Regions from separate parts of the Arthrobacter sp. Ld5 genome, predicted to be linked through region 1. Evidence: riboswitches for the same ligand, from Rfam matches in the RefSeq annotation. Region 1 holds a riboswitch; each other region holds the start of a gene.

Evidence for each region. A riboswitch is a leader RNA that binds a small molecule or an ion and turns the genes downstream of it on or off. The one in region 1 is predicted to bind S-adenosylmethionine.
Region 2: linked by a shared signal. The riboswitch ahead of ACSGDB_RS15265 (O-acetylhomoserine aminocarboxypropyltransferase/cysteine synthase family protein) and the one ahead of ACSGDB_RS09010 (ABC transporter substrate-binding protein) in region 1 are both predicted to bind S-adenosylmethionine.
Region 3: linked by a shared signal. The riboswitch ahead of ACSGDB_RS01760 (ABC transporter substrate-binding protein) and the one ahead of ACSGDB_RS09010 (ABC transporter substrate-binding protein) in region 1 are both predicted to bind S-adenosylmethionine.

Annotation. Positions count from the first base shown of each region.
Region 1 is NZ_JBPKBO010000018.1:69,714-73,727, forward strand. Features, by position in the region: gene ACSGDB_RS09005 (ABC transporter permease) at 1-847, opposite strand, end outside; gene ACSGDB_RS09010 (ABC transporter substrate-binding protein) at 848-2,509, opposite strand; SAM riboswitch class IV at 2,644-2,771, opposite strand; gene ACSGDB_RS09015 (heavy metal translocating P-type ATPase) at 2,844-4,014, opposite strand, start outside.
Region 2 is NZ_JBPKBO010000024.1:467,767-471,780, forward strand. Features, by position in the region: gene ACSGDB_RS15255 (hypothetical protein) at 1-754, shown strand, start outside; gene ACSGDB_RS15260 (CoA-binding protein) at 751-1,260, opposite strand; gene ACSGDB_RS15265 (O-acetylhomoserine aminocarboxypropyltransferase/cysteine synthase family protein) at 1,257-2,636, opposite strand; SAM riboswitch class I at 2,728-2,832, opposite strand; gene ACSGDB_RS15270 (hypothetical protein) at 2,954-3,184, shown strand; cyclic di-AMP (ydaO/yuaA leader) riboswitch at 3,304-3,483, shown strand; gene ACSGDB_RS15275 (LysM peptidoglycan-binding domain-containing protein) at 3,489-4,014, shown strand, end outside.
Region 3 is NZ_JBPKBO010000003.1:95,197-99,210, reverse strand. Features, by position in the region: gene ACSGDB_RS01765 (ABC transporter permease) at 1-515, opposite strand, end outside; gene ACSGDB_RS01760 (ABC transporter substrate-binding protein) at 512-2,176, opposite strand; SAM riboswitch class I at 2,282-2,380, opposite strand; gene ACSGDB_RS01755 (heme-degrading domain-containing protein) at 2,500-3,045, opposite strand; gene ACSGDB_RS01750 (matrixin family metalloprotease) at 3,187-3,942, opposite strand.

The DNA.
Region 1 (4,014 bases):
GCACGACCCCGATGATGACGGGCAGGTCCTTGTTGTAGACCGACGCCAGGGTGAGGGATCCGATGCCCTGTCGGCTGAAGAGGGTCTCGACGACGACCGACCCGCCGAGCAGGGCGGCGACGACGAACCCGGACATGGTCATCACGGGGATGGCCGCGTGGCGGAGGGCGTGGCGGATCCGGACCGGGAACTCGCGCATGCCGCGCGAGCGGGCCGTGAGGATGAACGGCTGCTCCAGGACGTCCTCGAGTTCGTTCCGCAGGACCTGCGAGAGCGTCCCGAAGATCGCGAGGGCGAGGGTGAGGGCGGGAAGGATGAGTGCGGCGGGCCCCTCGTTCCCGCCGATCGGGAACCAGTGCAGCGTGAACGAGAAGGTGATGAGCAGCGCGAAGCCGATGATGAAGGTCGGCGTCGCGGCGAGGACCACCTCGATGCCGGAGACGATCGACCGGATCCAGGCGGCCCGCTGCGCGGACAGGATCGCCACCGCGACCGTCAGTGGCAGGGCGACGGCGACGGCGGCGGCGGCGAGCGCCGCCGTCGCCCCGATCTGCTGCCCGATGGCCTCCGTGACGGGCAGGCGCAGCCGGTAGGACTGGCCGAGGTCGCCCTGGAGGAGGTTCCCGAGGTAGCTGCCGTACTGGACGGGAAAGGGCTGGTCCAGGAGGTAGTCGGCACGGACCTGCGCGAGCGTCTCGGCGGTGGGCCGTGCGTCGGGTCCGCCGAGGATCAGCAGCGCCGTGTCGCCGGGGATCAGGTGGACCGCGACGAACGTCAGGGTCGCAGCCCCCCAGAGGACGCCGAGACCGACAGCGAGCCGCATGAGCACCCGTCGGAGCACGGCCATCTACTCGGCCTTCCATGCGTAGGTGAGCACGGGCACCGGGTGGGAGGTGTCCACGGCCACGTCGTGCAGCGTGTTCGCGTAGGCGAACTGGCTCGGGTTCTCGTAGAGCGGCAGGCCGGGAACGAGTTCGAGCAGGCGGTGCTGTGCCTTCGAGTACGCCTCCCCGACCGCGGGCCCGTCACCGGCCTCGCGGGCAGCGGAGAGCAGCGCGTCGAGCTCGGGGTCGTCCACGTACGACGAGTTCTGGCCGATCCGCTCTCCCGTGATCTCCGAGGAGTGGTAGCGGATGAACAGGACGTCGGTGGTGTTGGTGTGCCATACCCCGGCCAGGGCGTCGTAGTCGCCGGCGTAGCGCAGCTCCGTGAGCTGGGCCTGGGGGAGCTGGATGATCCGGAGGTCGAAGCCGACCTTCCGGGCCTCGCCCTGCAGCTGCACGAGCAGCGGGCTCGGCGTGGAGCTCTCCACCGTGGGCACCTCGACCGTGAGTCGTTGTCCGTCCCGGGTGCGGAAGCCCTCGTCGTCGCGGCCGGTCCAGCCGGCCTCGTCGAGGAGGCGGGCGGCCCGCTCGGGGTCGTGAGTCAGGACGCCCTCGACCGACGGGTCGTAGTACTTGCTCTCCTTCGACAGGTACCCGTCGATGGGGGTGTAGGTGCCGAAGCCGAGGCTTTCGGTGACGGCCTGCGTGTCCACGGCAGCGGCGAACGCCTGCCGGACCGCGAGGTCGTCGAACGGCGCCCGGTCGAGGTTGAAGCCCAGCATGTAGGGGCTGCCGGTACGGGGGAGGTTCCGGTAGGTGAAGCGCGGGTCCGCCTGGACGGCGGCCGCGTTCTGCGGAGCGAGGTTCTCCGTCAGGTCGTACTGCCCCGAGACGAGCGACTGGTGGCGGATGACGGGTTCGCTGACGAGGGTCACCTCGACGCCGTCGAGGTGCGCCTCGCCGTCGCCGTCCAGCCACTCCGGCGCCCAGTCGTAGCCCTCCCGCTTGGTGTAGCTGATGCTCTGGCCGGGCTTGTACTCGGCGACGGTGAAGGGACCGGTGCCAATCGGCTCCTGGCACAGCGTCTCCGGCGACTCGGTGATCGCCTTGCCCGACGTCATGCCGAGCCAGGACTGCGCGAGCGTGTAGAGGAACGGCGTGTAGGGGTGGGCGAGGTGCGCCTCGAAGGTGTACTCGTCGATGACCGTGCCGTCCACGTACGGGGCGATGTACGCGGCGGCGAGGGGCGACTTCGTGGCGGGGTCCCTCATGTGCTCGAAATTCTGGCCGAGGACCTCCGCGTTCCAGGGTGAGCCGTCACTGAACGTGACACCCTCCCGGAGGTGGAAGGTGTAGGTCCTGCCGTCCTCCGAGATCTCCCAGGACTCGGCGAGATACGGCGCGATCTCCCCGTTCTCGTCGAGGGTCACCACGTTGTCGTAGACCAGGCGCCCCAGGAACTGCTGCTGGGTCGCCGAGATGCCGTGCCCGTCGAGGCAGCCGGGCTCGGCCGAGATCGACACGTCGAGCACGCCGCCGGTCACCGGCTCGCCGCCGGCCTCCACCGGGGAGACGGCCGCGCCCCCGCAACCGCTGAGCAGTGCCGCGAGGGCGACGACGGACAGTGCTGGGAATCGGCGGCCATGCGGTCGATTCCGGGCAGGGGGTAGTACGGATGCGTTCATGGGTATTCCTAGGGAGGATCCGGCCCGACGGCGGGCGAAGGTCAGGGAAGAGGGAAATGCGCAGGAATCGCGTCGACGCGCGTGCCTGTCAGGGGAAGGTGCGGTGTGCGGTGCAGCTCACGATGTGGCCTCTCGATGTGCTCTTGCCCCCGCCGGACCAGCACTGTGTGCCAAGGCGAAGGCCGCTTCGTCATCCGAACCACCCACGAACATGGGGTTGGTGCGCGGCCTAGTCGGAGCTTGGCGGCCGCATCTCTTGAAGCTGGAACAACTATAGGCATGCCGTCGGGTGCTTCGGTCAACAAGAAGTAATGTGACTGCGGTGCCGGTGCGGCTACGTGCGTGCGGACTGCCCGACGTCGATGGGGGCGCGGACGCCCGACCGCGGGGCACCCGCCGCGCGCAGGGCGTAGAGGATCGTCAGCAGATCGATGGCCTCCTGTCCGAACGCGCCGGCCAGCGGGGGGACGAACCCCAGCGCCGCGCCGATCATCAGTACGAGACTCAGCCCGATACCGATCCAGATGCTCTGCAACGCTATGCGCAGCGTCCGCCTCCCGATGAGCACGGCTTCCGTGACCTTCGCGAGGTCGTCGACCGTGATGACCACCTCCGCCGATTCGCTGGCCGCCGTCGATCCCCTCGCCCCCATGGCGATGCCTACATCCGCGGCGGCGAGGACCGGGGCGTCGTTGACGCCGTCGCCCACCATGACGACGGGGCGCTCGGAGAGGTGCCTGACGATCTCCACCTTGTCCGCCGGCAGGCAATCGTGGTGGATCGTCGTGAGACCCGCTTCCCGTGCGATGTGGCGTGCGGTGGCTTCGACGTCGCCCGTGAGCATGAGCACCTCCCGCACGCCGAGGGCGACGAGCGAGCGGACCGTGGCCGGCGCGGCGCTGCGCAGGGCGTCCCGCAGCACGATGACCCCGGCGAAGCGCTCGCCGATGCCCACGTAGACGGCGGTCTCGCCCGCCGACAGGGGAGGGTCCGGGACGCGCCCGACGAGGCCTTCCACGAAACGGCGCTTGCCGACGGCGACGGTGGTCCCGGCGACGTCCGCGCGCACGCCGTCCGTGGCGAACTCCTGTGCCCTGCTCGCCGGACGGAGTGCCAGGCCGCGCCGCGCGGCCTCAGCGGTGATGGCCGCGGCGAGGACGTGGGAGGAGTACTGTTCCGCGGAGGCGGTCAGGGCGAGGACCTCCTCCTCGGTGAGCGGCGCTGCCGTCGGGGCGAGGACGACCGCGCCGACCACCGGCGTGCCGGAGGTCAGGGTGCCGGTCTTGTCGAAGGCGACGCTCCGGGCCCGCGCCAGCTGCTCCAACGCCTGGGTGCTCCTGATGATGATGCCGGCGCGGGCGGCCCTGCTGATCCCCCCGACGAAGGCCACAGGGGCGGCGATCAGCAGGGGGCAGGGTGTGGCGGCGACCAGCACCGCGGCAGCCCGTGTCGGGTCCGAGCTCAAAAACCAGGAGAGCGCGGCGAGGGCCAGGGCGAAGGCGGTG
Region 2 (4,014 bases), on a different contig from region 1:
GCCGGACGCCGGGACCGCCCCGGAGCCACCGTCTGCTCCTGCGGCGCCTCCTGCTGCTGTTCCTCCTGCCCGTCAGGCACCGCCCGCCCCTGCCGCCGTCCCACCGGCTGCCGCTACGCCGGTGACCGTCCCACGGTCCGCTGACCGTCCGGTCGCTCCGGCGGGATCGTCGCCTGCACCCGAGCGTCGCTCCGCATCCGGGCCGGAGAGCCCCGTGCCCGCGGACCGGGCTCCAGGGGCCCCGGTCCCCGGGAGCGGGAAGGCCGGCACCCCCGCCCCCGGGAGCGGTCAGGTGGACGCCCCGGGTCCCGAGGTCCGGTTGCTGAAGCAGGCCCAGTCGGGACCTCCAGCCGGTCCCGCCGCGGACCCGCGCGGGAAGGGCTCGGACGCACATGCGACGCCTGCACCCCAGGGCAGCGTCTGGCTCCGCGCGCCCGGGCCAGCTCCCGGGTCAGCTCCCGGGCCGGCTGGTCAGGCCGTCGAGGGACAGCCGGTGGACCGGTCGGCGGCGCCGGCTCCCGGGCCGCCGGGCGCGCCTGCCGCCGAGGAGCATGCCGTGGACGAGCACGCCGAGGAGCATGCTAAGGACAAGCCCGACACCGACCGGCCCGACACCGACCGGCCCGACACCGACCGGCCCGACACCGACCGGCCCGACACCGACCGGCCCGACACCGGCCGGCCCGAGACCGGCCGGCCCGCCGTCGAAGGGTCCGAGGGGGCAGGCCCGCCGGAGGTGTCCGACCTCCGCTAGGAGGTGATCTGCCGCCTGGAGGAGATGACGCCGGTGTTGAATCCTGCGAGATTGAGCCCGCCGTGGAAGCGTGCGTGCTCGATCTTGATGCACCGGTCCATGACCACGTCCAGGCCCGCGGCCTCGGCGTTCCGCGCGACGTCCTCGTGCCACGATCCCAGCTGCAGCCAGAGCGTCTTCGCGCCGACGTCGAGCGTGTCCTGCAGTACCGACGGCAGGTCGTCGTGCTTGCGGAACACGTCGACGACGTCGGGCACCTCGGGCAGGTCCTTCAGCGACGCGTAGGCCGGCCGGCCGAGGATCTCCTTCGCCACCGGGTTCACGAAGTACAGGCGGTAGGGGGAGGAGGACTGCAGGTAGGTCGCGACGAAGTAGGACGCGCGCGAGGGCTTGTCCGAGGCGCCGACGATCGCCACCGATCGTGCGGACCGCAGCAGGTTCAGCCGTTCGGGCGCCGTCGGGCCTTCCCAGGTCCGTTCCGGGACCACGCTGTCGGTGCCGCTCATGCTCCCACTCCCACTGCCCGCGTCGCCGAGGCGTCGCCGTCGGTCTCCCCGGCCGCTTCCTGCGGCAGGTCCTCGAACGCGTCGTCGGAGGCGTTCACCGCGATCTCGAGGGCCTGGTCCAGGTCCCAGAGGATGTCCTCGAGGTCCTCCAGTCCCACGGAGATGCGCACGAGGTCCTCGGGCACGCCCGCCGCGGCGAGCTGCTCGGCCGAGAGCTGCTGGTGCGTCGTCGAGCCCGGGTGGATCACGAGGGTGCGGGAGTCGCCCACGTTCGCGAGGTGCGAGGCGAGCTGCAGCGACTCGATGAACTTCTGGCCCGCCTTGCGGCCGCCCCTGATGCCGAAGCTGAACACGGATCCGGGCCCCTGGGGAAGGTAGGTCTTCGCCCGTTCGTGATGCGCGTGGGTGGGGAGTCCGGCGTAGTTGACGTATTCCACCCGCGGGTCGGCCTGCAGCCACTCCGCGACGGCCTGCGCGTTCTCGAGGTGTTCGTCGAGGCGCTGCGCGAGGGTCTCCACCCCCTGGAGGAGCTGGAAGGCGGACGTCGCTGAGAGGGAGGGCCCGATGTCGCGGAGCTGTTCGGTGCGCAGCTTCGTCAGGAATCCGTATTCCCCGAAGTTCGCCCACCACTGGATGTTGCCGTAGGAGGGCACGGGTTCGGTCATCATGGGGAACTTCCCGTTGCCCCAGTCGAAGCGACCGCTCTCCACGATCACGCCGCCGAGCGTGGTGCCGTGCCCGCCGATGAACTTGGTGGCCGAGTGGATGACGATGTCCGCGCCGTGCTCGATGGGACGCACCAGGTAGGGCGTGCTCAGCGTGGAGTCCACGATGAACGGGATCCCGGCGTCGTGGGCGACCTTCGCGAGGCCCGCCAGATCGGCGATCTCACCCGAGGGGTTCGCGATCACCTCGGCGTAGACCGCCTTGGTGTTGTCCCGGATGGCGGCCGCATAGTCCGCGGGGTCCGTCCCGGGGACGAAGGTGGTCTCGATGCCGAAGCGGCGCAGTGTGACGTCGAGCTGGGTGACCGTTCCCCCGTACAGCTGGGATGCGGCCACGATGTGGTCGCCGGCCTGGCAGAGCGCCGCGAAGGTGATGAACTCCGCGCTCATGCCGGACGCCGTCGCCACCGCGCCGATCCCGCCCTCGAGGGAACTGATGCGCTCCTCGAACGCGGCGACGGTCGGGTTGCCGATCCGCGAGTAGATGTTGCCGTACTTCTGCAGGGCGAAGAGGTTCGCGGCGTCGTTGGTGTCCTTGAACACGAAGGACGTGGTCTGGTAGATCGGGACCGCCCGGGCGCCGTGGGTGGCGTCGGGAGTGCCGCCGGCGTGCAGTGCACGCGTGCGGAAGCCGAAGGAACGTTCTGCCATCAGGCACCTGCCTTGCTGGGTCGGGATGCCGCGGGCGCGGAGCGGGCATCGGGGTGGGGGCCGGAGGCGGCTGTGGCGATGCTCATGGTCTCCTCCATCGTTCTGGCAGTAGCACCCTCATGTCGCCGCGGGAACGCGGAGGCCAGGGTTGCTGCGGCGTCAGTGAGCCAGATCTCTCGGCCGCTCGGGATGGTCGGGTCGAGTCTGACACCGGGCGGGCGCAGAACCAAACCATGTGTCCCCGTATGAGGTGGGCCTTGCGGGCTGCGGACCGCCGTGGCTGCGCGGGCGCTCCGGCCGGCGCCTAGGGTGGAGGGATGGAGGATTGGAGATCGGCGAGCCGGGCGCAGGACCGGAGGCTGTGGCAGACGCTCTGGTGCGTCGGCGCCGCCCTGACGCTCACGCTGGCGAGCAGCATCCTGGTGGCCGTCGGCGACCCGGGAGCGGAGGTCCTGGGACGGTTCCACGTGCAGCAGGCGGTGCTGCTCGCGCTCAGCGCGGCGGGGACGATCGTGGCGCTCCGCCGCTGGCGGGCGCTGCGCGAGTGAGCGCACCCTACCTCCCGTTACTCAAATGTGACAAATCGGCGAGGCGCTGGGTATTGTCGGCGAGTGCCTCCGCGACCGTGGGGCGCTCCTGGACGGATTGCCGAGCCCTGCCGTCGTCCGGGACACGTTCGCAACCACGAAGGCAGGGACGGGGGAACCATCAGTTCCACCGGGCGCGCAGGGCAACCTGCAGGCGTCCTCGGGGTTAAGTCGCACCGCATCACCCATCGGTGATGCGCGCGGCCGGGTGACTCCCATCCGAACCCGACAGCTCACCCCGCAGGCATGGGAGAGGTACAACACCATGTCACGAAACATCACTTCCGCACGTCACCGTGCCGACGTCGACAGCAATCTCGCGCTGCAGGGCCTGTCCCGCGCCGCCAAGGCCCACGCCACCGCGGTCGGCCGCCCCGTCGCCATCGCCGCCGTCACCTCGGGCCTCGCCCTCACCGCCGTGGGCACGGCCAACGCCGGCGAGTACACCACGCAGAGCACGACGACGGCCCCCGCCGCCGTTGCAGCACCGGCCGCCGCCGTCGCTCCCGTCGCAGCCCCCGTTGCTCCCGCTGCCGCCTCCACGACGCACACCGTCGTCGCCGGCGACACCCTGGGCGCCATCTCGGCACGCTACGGCGCCGACCTGACCGCCGTCCTCACGGCGAACGGCCTGTCCGTCTCCTCCATCATCTTCCCGGGCGACACCGTCACCATCCCGACGGGCGCCGCGACGGCTCCCGCCCGGACCGTGTCCGTGCCCGTGGCCGTCCCCCAGGCCGCCCCCGCCGCGTTCGTGGCTCCCGCTGCTCCTGTGGCACCGGTCCAGCAGG
Region 3 (4,014 bases), on a different contig from region 1:
ATGCCCACCCAGAACTGAGGGAGGGAGGCGAAGAGCACCTCGACGGCGCGGCCGGCGCCGTCGAGCACGCGCCCGCGCCCCACGGTGAGGAGGGTGAACGCGAGGGCGATCACCCACGCGAAGACCAGGGCCAGCCCGGCGAGCTGCAGCGTGGGCAGGATCTGCGGCCCGATGATCTCCAGGACCGGGACCTTGAAGATGTACGAGACGCCGAAGTCGCCGCGGACGAGATGTCCCAGATAGGAGAGGTACTGCACGAGTACGGGCTGGTCGAGCCCGTACTCCGCGCGGACCGCCGCGACCGTAGCCGCGGACGGTGAGGAGCCCGCACCGCCGAGGATCGCCGTGACGGGATCGCCCGGCGTGAGGCGCAGGACGAAGAAGGTGAGGGTCACGGCCGCCCAGAGGACGAAGAGGCTGCCGGCCGCCCGCTTCGCGACGACCTTGCCGGCGGGGCCGGCGGTCGCCGTCGTGCGGGCTGCGGCGCTGAGGGAATCGAGGGATCGGGTACTCATTCGGAATCCACCGCCGTGACGTCGTAGAGGTAGGGGAGGGACAGGCTCGGCTCGAGGGTGAGGTTCCGGTAGCGGTCGCTCCGGAGCGCCACCTGGCTGGCCTGGTTGTAGAGGGGCAGTTGCAGCGCGTTGTCGCTGACGATCCGCTGCGCCCGGTAGTAGAGGTCCCCGCGTTCGGCGGGGTCGTCGGTGGCGAGGGCGTCGTTGAGGATGCCATCGAGCTCGGGGTTGCGGAAACCGGATCCGTTGGGCACGAAACCCGCCGATTCGGTGTACTCGGAGGAGAAGACGATTCTCAGGACGTCGGCCGTGTTGGTGTTCCAGTAGTCGGCGCGGAGGTCGTAGTCGAAGGTGTTGCCGAGTTCGCTGACGGTTGCACCGTCGCCGTTCTCGATGAGCACCTCGAAACCGGCCTTCTTCGCCGTCGCCTGGATCTGCGTCACGAGCGCCTGATGCGCGGTGGGCCACGCGCCCGGTGTGTAGGGGAAGTGAACGGTCAGGCGCTCGCCGTCCTTGATGCGGAAGCCCTCGTCGTCGCGCTCCGTCCAGCCGGCCCCGTCCAGGAGACGTGCGGCCTTCTCCGGGTCCGGATCGTAGACGTGCTCGAAGTCGGGGGAGTAGAACCCCGTGGTGGAGCTCAGCGGTCCGCCGGCTCGGGTCACCGTGCCGAAGTAGACGCTGTCGATGCCGGCGTCGAGGTAGGCGCTGTGCAGGAACGCCTTCCTGACCGCGAGATCGTCGAACGGTGCGCGCGTCGTGTTGAGGATCAGGTTCGTCGGGTTGCCGGGCCGGTCCTGCAGGATGAGCTCCACGTGCGGGTCGGCCTCCGCCTCGTCGAAGTGGACGGACGGCATGAGGTCCAGGGCGTCCACCTGGCCGGCCCGGAGCAGCCCGTAACGCGTGGAGTCCTCCGGGACGATCCGCCACTCGATCTTCTCGATGTGCGCCGGACCCTGGTGCTGCGCGTAGGGCGGGGCTGAGTTGTAGTCCTCGTTACGGACGAGGCTGACCCTGGACTGCGGTACGTAGTCGACGATCTTGTAGGGGCCGGTCCCCACGGGTGCGTTGCAGTTCTCGGCCTGCGGGCGTTCGAGCGCCTCCGGCGATTCGATGCCGAGGAAGGGCTGCGCGAGCACCTCGAGGAACGCCGCGTACGGGCGGTTGAGGGTGACGACGGCCGTGGTCTCGTCCACGACCTCCGTACCGACATAGGGCTTGAGGTAGCCGCCGGCCGTCCCCGACTGCGTATCCGGGTCGACCATGTGGTCGAGGTTGGCCTTGACTGCCTCCGCGGTGAGCCGGGTGCCGTCGGTGAAGTGGACGTCGTCGCGCATCGTGAAGGTGTAGGTGAGGCCGTCGTCGGACACCGACCAGTCCGTGGCCAGCCACGGGTGGATCCGGCCCTCCTTGTCCTGCGAGACCAGGGAGTCAAGGTAGTTCGCGGCGATGGACGCCTGTGGCATGTCCCCGTTGACGTGGGGATCGAGGCAGGAGATGTCCTTGCCGGTGGCGAAGACGAAGGTGTCGTCCTCGCTCGCGGCCGCCGTCCCTCCGCAGCCGCTGGCGGTGAGTGCCACTGCCGCCGCCGCGGCGAGCAGGACGACGCCGCGGGGTGTGGATCGGCGGGTGGGTGGGGGTGTGCTGGTGCTTGCTGTTCTCACACGGGGCTCCTGAATCATCGCCCGATGGAGGGCTGATACAGGGTCGCCAGCGGTTACCCGGGCGTGGAGGAGCACGCACGGGCCGACCAACGAAAGCGTGTAGCTTCTCCATCGGTCCTGGCAGTAGCACCGTTCCCCGTTGCTACGCGGGGGAGGTTGCTGCGGCGTCGTCGATCCAGGTCTCTCGGCCGCTCGGGATGGTTACGGCTCCAGCTAAGCGCACGGGGACGCCGGTCCGCCAGCGGCGCCCGTCACATTCGGTCACGCGGCGTCACCCGGGGATATGCGGGGCATGCCCTGACGGCACGACGGCGCCCGGCGAGCTACAGGCCGGCGGCCGCGTGGAAGGTCCGGAGCGCCTCGACGACGAGCTTGTGGTCCTCGAGCTGCGGAAGGCCGGAGACGGTGACCGTCGCGACCGGCCCCACGCCCTGGATGTAGAGCGGGAAGGAGCCGCCATGTGCCGCGAACTGCGTCGTATCGAACAGGGGATCGTCCTCCACCCGCCCGCCGTTCCGGCGCCCGCGCAGGCCGACGAGCAGCGAGGGAACCAGGTAGCGTTCGGCCGTCCGGCTCTTCGCGTCGAGCCAGTAGTCGTTGTCCGGGGTGGTCCCGTCGAGCGCAGCCCGGAAGAGGATGTGGTCCGGACGTCGGATGCACACGGCTATCGGCAGGTTGCGTCCTGCACCCAGCTGGACGATCAACTGCCCCAGCGCGACGGCGTCGTCGTTCGTGAAGCGGGTGAACTGGAGTTCGGCGACTTCCCTCTCGACCGTGGCAATGAGCGCCTCGAGTGCCTCGGCAGACTGTTCGCTGCCGCCGTCCGGGTCGAACGGTCGGACGGCTGTCGGGAGGGCATCATTGCTCATCTGCCTAATTTACGTCGTCGGCGGGGTGCGGCGGGCTTTTCCTCGGTTGTTTAGCAAATTTCCGCGCGTGAGATGCGCTTCCTCTGGAACATGTGTGGCACGTGTGCCTCGTGATCCTCCGTCGATCAGGATCGCCACGCGCTAGAGTCCGGGCGCGCACGGTCCTGAGCCGAGGAGTGCGAGTCCGGCAAGATCGCCCTCACCGAACGAGACCCGTCCCACGTTCTGCTCGTACATCAGTTGGCCGGGGTCATCCACATGGTCGAGTCCGACCACGTGTGCGAGTTCGTGCATGATCGTCGCCCTCAGGTACGCGCGCCCGTCCGGGTAGCGGAGCGACTCGACGGCGTCCGGCGCATCGAGTTGCACCTGCCCACCCACGTATACCAGCGGCTGCCCGGGCGTCTGGGCGTAGTCGCTGCCGCCCAGCCCCGCGATGTCGCCGGCGAGTCTTGGAATCTCGGCCTCGCTGGTCCAGGTGATCAGTACCGGCACCCAGGTCTTCCCGTAGAGCTCCGGTTGGTACAGGTCGCGGTCCTCGCTCGGCGCCTCCGTGGTCGCGCCGTCGTCGATGAACTGCAGCCCGGTGGCGGCGGACACCGCAGCGACGGCCTCCTGCACCAGCCCCTCGGACCCGACCGGGGCACTGTCCGGCCGGACCACGTAGTGCACGGGCCGGCACGGGTCGTACGCCACCCACTCCTGCTCCTCGACGGGCGACTCCATCAGCGAGAACGCCGTCGACGCCGGTGCCGGCGGCGGCGTCCCGAGCGGTGCATCGCCGGCCTCGACGCCGCGCGGCGGCACGTCAGCGCCGGGCAGGTAGGGGAGCGCGACCGGCAGGACGAAGCGGTCGAACAGCGACGGCGTCGCATACAGGGCGGCGATCAGGACCAAACCTGCGACGGTGCCGACCCGTCGGTTCCGTCGCTTGCGAATCGGCGTCGTGCGCGTCCTGACATATCCGGC